DNA from 2 places in the Vibrio japonicus genome. Region 2 is predicted to be linked to the other one. Evidence: riboswitches for the same ligand, from Rfam matches in the RefSeq annotation. Region 2 holds a riboswitch; the other holds the start of a gene.
The links. Region 2 has a riboswitch for lysine ahead of lysC (lysine-sensitive aspartokinase 3). Riboswitches for the same ligand answer to the same signal wherever they lie in the genome.
Positions count from the first base shown of each region.

Region 1: another riboswitch for lysine. It lies ahead of tet(35) (tetracycline efflux Na+/H+ antiporter family transporter Tet(35)); the one in region 2 lies ahead of lysC (lysine-sensitive aspartokinase 3).

Region 1 is NZ_CP102096.1:1,649,339-1,652,768, reverse strand. Features, by position in the region: gene NP165_RS07845 (inosine/guanosine kinase) at 1-719, shown strand, start outside; gene NP165_RS07840 (H-NS histone family protein) at 827-1,240, opposite strand; lysine riboswitch at 1,770-1,952, shown strand; gene tet(35) (tetracycline efflux Na+/H+ antiporter family transporter Tet(35)) at 2,068-3,430, shown strand, end outside.
Region 2 is NZ_CP102096.1:330,238-333,667, forward strand. Features, by position in the region: gene pmbA (metalloprotease PmbA) at 1-206, shown strand, start outside; gene lysC (lysine-sensitive aspartokinase 3) at 266-1,618, opposite strand; lysine riboswitch at 1,782-1,959, opposite strand; gene NP165_RS01685 (pyridoxal-phosphate-dependent aminotransferase family protein) at 2,226-3,347, shown strand.

The DNA.
Region 1 (3,430 bases), 1.3 Mb from region 2:
TAGTGCGTTGTAAAGAAGGCGATCCAATGCCGGAAGCGACAATGAGAGCGATTGAATATGCAAAGAAATACGATGTGCCAGTGGTATTAACACTGGGTACTAAGTTTGTGATTAAGGATGATCCAGAATATTGGCAAGCTTTTTTACGTGATCATGTTTCTGTGGTTGCGATGAATGAAGATGAAGCTGAAGCATTAACAGGGGAAACGGATCCACTGGCTGCTTCTGATAAAGCGTTAGAGTGGGTTGATCTTGTATTATGTACAGCGGGCCCAGTTGGTCTATTTATGGCCGGATATACAGAAGACACCGCAAAACGAGTCACTTCTTTACCACTGCTACCAGGTAGTATTGCTGAATTTAACCGTTATGAATTTAGCCGCCCGGCATCTAAAAACGGCTGTGAGAATCCAATCAAAGTGTATTCTCATATCTCTCCATATATGGGTGGCCCGGAAAAAATTAAGAATACTAATGGTGCGGGAGATGCCGCATTATCGGCGCTGTTGCATGATATGGCAGCGAATAAATACCATAAAGAAAACGTGCCTAACTCAAGCAAACATGCTCATGCATTCTTAACTTACTCTTCATTCTCGCAAGTATGTAAATATTCGAATCGAGCGAGCTATGAAGTATTAGTCCAGCACTCTCCACGTTTGTCTCGTGGCTTACCAGAACGCGAAGATAGTTTGGAAGAAGCGTACTGGGAACGTTAAGAATAAAAGGTATGAAAAAGCCCGCGTATGCGGGCTTTTTGTTCTAATGCTTTTGTCTTAATATTAAAGCGCCGATTTAAGTGCTTTAATATTAATTTGCATTTATTTTAGATTAGGAAATCATCTAGAGATTTACCCGCATCTAGTTGCTCTTGGATTGAAGATGGAGTACGGCCTTGACCTGTCCAAGTCTTTTCGTCGCCATTTGCATCTACATATTTGTATTTTGCTGGGCGAGGAGCACGCTTAGCTTTAGATTTTGACTTAGTTTTAGTATCACCAGCAAGAGCGCTAATTAGTGCATCAACGTCAATGCCGTCTTTTGTTATTTGATCTGCAATCGCAGCAAGTTTAGCTTCTTGTTCTGCACGAGCCGCACGCTCTTCTTCTTCCGCTTCTTGGCGTTCCACAACAACAGTCGTTAATTTTTCTAGAGCTTCTTCTAATTGCTCCAGAGTTAGCTCGCGAGAAAATGCGCGCAAGCTACGAATGTTTAATAGTGTTTTTGTTAGTTCTGACATGTTTTGTACTCACTAAATAAGGATAAGCTAATTCATTAGATAATAATCCCGAAATTTATATATTACAATCTCTTCTCTGTAAATTTAGATAAATTCTTCTTTATATAATTTGTCATGCTTCAAATGGCTTATTTAATCATTAAACCGAACAACATATAAATATATGCAATCCCCCTAATTTCTGTATTGCTATTAAGCGGTGTGTTTCATAATTAGGATTGTTCATCTTTGATAAATATTACATTTCTTGATATTCAATCTCGGGCATACTGTTGAATATCGTTAATGATATATATGTTTTAGCCCAAACGAATTTTAAGTGTATGAAATTGGCCGTATCGGCAATAAGTGATTGGATGACTATGCAAAGGGTGTGGAAACTTACGCTAGCAAAATGCTCAGTGTTTTTAACATTAAATTAGAATGAAATATTGAAATGGCCAATTGGATAAGTACAATGAGCGTCACCTAATGCGATATGTTGGTTAAATCATTGTTAAAATCACTTTAACTTGGTTTAAAATTCATCAATCGCGGTAGAGGCGCGGGATAAATGAGTAATACTTGTTGGGGTGATACCAATGAGCAAGTATGGAAGGTTATCTCGCCGAAGTGAGTGTCCATATCAAAAGCGCTCGCTGGGGTTATTCTCGAATAGGGGTAACACTGCCATAGTCTATAATTTGTAAAACTATGGAGCGCTACTGTAGGGCTGGGTGACGTGTTCGCTTCCCCATCGCTAAGTTCAATACTATTGCTAGAAATTCAATTTACGGCAATAAGTCTGCAGTAGATCTCTAACCATTTATAACTGGTTTTTGAAGATCATGAATTTAATTGATTTTGCATCATCTCCTTTGTCACTTTTGCCTCCACTCGTGGCACTAAGTCTGGCGATCATTACTCGTCGCGTTCTTATTTCTTTGGGCGTCGGTATTATTTTAGGCTCTATCCTGCTGAATGATTACTCAGTTGGGAATACGCTAAGTTATATTGGTTCAACCGTTTCAAGTGTGTTTGTTGAAGACGGTGGCATCAATACTTGGAATATGAGCATTGTTGGCTTCTTATTACTACTCGGCATGATGACAGCTTTACTGACATTGTCTGGTGGTACGCGCGCTTTCGCAGAATGGGCGCAGTCTCGTGTAAAAAGTAAACGTGGTTCTAAACTTTTAGCCGCTTTTTTAGGCGTATTCATTTTTGTCGACGATTACTTTAATAGCTTGGCCGTTGGTGCGATATCTCGCCCTGTGACTGACCGTTTTTACGTGTCTCGTGCAAAGTTGGCGTACGTTTTGGACTCGACTGCGGCTCCTATGTGTGTGCTTATGCCAGCTTCTAGTTGGGGCGCGTACATTATCACTATCATCGGCGGTATTTTGGTGTCTCATGGCATTACGGAATACTCAGCACTCGGTGCTTATGTTCGTTTAATTCCTATGAACTATTATGCGGTCTTTGCTCTGCTAATGGTATTTGCGGTCGCGTGGTTTGGCCTAGATATCGGCAAAATGCGTGAACATGAAATCGCGGCATCCCAAGGACGTGGTTTCGATAAAGATCAAGAAAACGATGCACCAGAAGCGCATGAGTTAAACGAAGAGCTTGATATTCGTGAAAGCGATAAAGGCAAAGTATTGGACTTGGTGTTACCCATCGTTACTCTGATTATTGCTACGGTCGCGTCGATGCTTTACACGGGTGCACAAGCGCTAGTAGCAGACGGTAAAGAGTTCGCATTACTTGGTGCTTTCGAAAATACGGATGTGGGTGCGTCACTCATTTACGGTGGTTTAGTTGGCTTGTTTGTCGCGTTGGTAACAGTGCTTAAACAAGGGCTTCCATTTGTTGAGATTGCGCGCACTCTTTGGATTGGTGCTAAGTCTATGTTTGGTGCGATCCTTATCTTAGTCTTTGCCTGGTCTATTGGCTCTGTTATAGGCGAAATGAAGACAGGTGCATACCTTTCTACTATGGCGCAAGGCAATATCGCTCCACATTGGTTGCCAGTTATCTTGTTCCTGTTGTCTGGTTTGATGGCATTTTCTACAGGTACTTCATGGGGTACATTCGGCATCATGCTACCTATTGCGGGTGATATGGCGGCAGCGACTGATATCGCTCTAATGTTGCCTATGCTAAGTGCTGTTCTTGCTGGCTCTGTTTTTGGCGACCATTGTTCTCCAA
Region 2 (3,430 bases):
TTGTCACTGGTGACTATTCTCGAGGTGCTGCGGGTTTCTGGGTTGAAAATGGTGAGATTCAATACCCTGTTTCAGAGATTACCATCGCAAGTAATTTGAAAGAGATGTACAACCAGATTGTAGCGGTCGGTAATGATGTAGAAACGCGCTCGCAGATTCAGACGGGTTCTATTCTTCTTGAATCGATGAAAGTCGCTGGCGAGTAACATCCATATACCTACATCTTGAAAGAAAAGGTTGGCCTATGAGCCAACCTTTTTGTTTTCTATCCTTCAAACAACTCTTTGTGCAGTTTTTGAATCGCTAATTTAGATACGGATTCATGCACTAGGAAGCAAAGGTTATGTGGGCTTGCACCATAGCAAATCATGCGCAAGTTGAAGTCTTCTAATGTGCCAAAGACTTGTTTTGCGTAGCCTTTACTTCCACTCATATTGTTACCAATGAGCGCGACCAAACATAAATTGTGCTCAACTTCGACCGTACATAACTCTTCTAGTTCTAGACGAGCGGCTTCAGGTAGCTGAGGTGCGCCGCCAGACGTATCCGTCTGATCTAAAGTGAGCGACACGCTGATTTCTGAGGTGGTGATCAGATCCACTGACACTTTATGCTTCGCCAAGATTTCGAATACTTTGGCCAAGAAGCCGTAAGCGTGAAACATTTTTGCACTGCGCAGAGTGACCATTGTTTGATTGCATCTTAGTGCCAGCGCACGAAACAGCGGTGAGCTTTCTACCTGATGACGAATCCAGGTTCCACCTTTTTCTGGCTCTTTCGAAGAACCAACGAACACCGGAATGTCATGGCGCAGTGCTGGAACCAACGTGGACGGATGGAGAATTTTAGCGCCGAAGTTCGCCATTTCTGACGCTTCACTAAAGCTAATCTCTGGAATGGGAGAAGCTTTGGATGCAATACGAGGATCTGTGGTGTAAATTCCCGGAACATCAGTCCAAATTTCTAATCCTGAGGCTTTGACTGCTTCAGCGATTAGTGCCGCACTGTAGTCACTTCCACCACGGCCAAGTGTTGTTGTATTACCTTCTTCATCTGAACCGATAAAGCCTTGCGTAACTACGACAAAGTCATTGCAAAGTGGTACCAATGACTGCTGCGCCAGTTGTGCAATAGTTTCGATTTCAGGTTCGCCTTTACCAAACGTACTGTCCGTTCTTAGCACTTCACGAATGTCAAAGCGTGTTGCGTTAATGCCACGTTCTTTCATCAATTGCGTCAAAATATGCGTAGACATTAATTCGCCACACGCGACGAGATGGTCTGTGAGCTTTGTATTCGCTTGGATGGATGCAGCTTCGGCAAGGCTGGTTACGGTATCTAGAATGCCGTATACCTCAGCGGCCGCTTCTGAGGAATCGGACAGTTTATCAAGGATCGAATCATGGATATCCGCGAGCTGTTTTAAAAGGTCACTGCGGCGTTCCTGATCCTGAACACCATTCGCAAGTTCGACTAAAAGGTTTGTTACCCCTGAACAGGCACTGCTTACGACAAGCTTAGTATTTGGATTTGATTCTATGATAGCGGCGCAGCGGCTCATTGCTTCGAAGTTAGCAACGCTTGTTCCACCAAATTTAGCAACGTTGAAATTGCTCACGGCATTTCTCCCACGACTTCCTGAAAAATTACAGTTAGGAACACCAATGAAGTCATTCATGACTGTCTATTGATAGATTCCAACATCCAATGTTTTTTGCGGTAATACAGTTTTGTATTTGAAGAGAGAATGAGCGTATAGCGAGGTTAGTATTTAGAATGTATACCTCAGAAGCTCATCACCAGTCTGTGCTGATGACAGTTGATGGGACTCAACCCAAGTCAACCGACAAACCAAAACCACAATTTTGATCTACCTCGGCACTACTCCCCCTCAGTGAATTGTCTTGGAGTTGCGGCTCCACAAAACACCTACCTGGGTAGTGCTCCTCTTCTGCAAAATGCAATTAACCAACTTACAATATCTATCCGAGTTTGTTGGTTTAGATGGGATAAATATTCACCACCTGATTTGGCATTGAACGTTTTTCTTAGCAGCTTGTCAACGAAATTTTATAACTTATTAACCATTTTAAATAACAAATTAGAGGCATCGATATCTATCCAATACTTAGGAATAATTGCTGCTTATGGCGATTTGGATTAAGGTGGCTTATGAAATCGATATAACTACAACAAAGATAGCCTACCAATTCAAGGAGCAGCCAATGACGATTCAAAGTTTCATTCCACCTCATCGTATTCTTATGGGACCTGGACCTTCCGATATTTCACCTCAAGTTTTGCAAGCGTTAAGCCGTCCAACTGTTGGCCATTTAGACCCGCTGTTTATCGGTATGATGGATGAGTTAAAGCAACTTCTGCAATATGCCTTTCAGACTGAAAACGAGTTTACGATTGCAGTATCAGCACCGGGTAGTGCAGGAATGGAAGCGTGTTTTGTAAACCTAATCGAGCCGGGCGAAAAAGTCATTGTGTGTCGTAATGGTGTGTTTGGTGAGCGCATGCGCGAAAATGTGGTTCGTGCTGGTGGCGTCGCAGTGATGGTTGATGATGAATGGGGTAAACCTGTTTCTGTTGAAAAAGTTGAGCAGGCACTAAAAGAGAACTCTGATGCTAAGATCTTGGCATTTGTTCACGCTGAAACGTCAACAGGTGCATGCAGTGATGCAGAAGCTCTGGGCAAACTGGCGAAGCAATACGGTGTACTTAGTATTGTTGATGCGGTGACGTCACTGGGTGGCGTGCCTCTTAAAGTGGATGAGTGGCAATTGGACGCAGTGTACTCTGGTAGCCAAAAGTGCTTGTCGTGTGTTCCGGGCTTGTCTCCCGTGACGTTTTCTCCAGCGGCAATTGAAAAGATCCAAGCGCGTAAAACACCAGTGCAGAGCTGGTTCTTAGATCAGAGTTTGGTTCTGGGGTACTGGAGCGGTGAAGGTAAACGTAGCTACCACCATACAGCACCAGTAAACAGCCTATATGCGCTGCACGAATCTCTCCTTATCCTCAAAAATGAAGGCTTAGAGAATGCGTGGAAACGCCATAGTGAGATGCACGAGAAGCTTAAAGCTGGCTTGGAGAAACTTGGCTTTGAATTTGTGGTTGATGAAGAATCTCGCTTACCTCAGTTGAACGCGATTTATGTTCCTGAAGGTATTGATGAAGCGAAAGTTCGCAGCCATCTGCTTGAAACGTACAACTTAGAAATTGGCGCAGGTTTAGGTGCACTTGCTGGCAAAGCGTGGCGTATTGGCTTGATGGGTTATGCTGCTCGACCTGAGAATGTGGCACTTTGCTTACGTGCGCTAGAAGAGTCTCTGGCTCAATAAGCTGAGAGCAGATAGGTATTCAAATGTTAGAAAGGCGACTCATTGAGTCGCCTTTCTTATTGATATTCAATCGCCAAATAATG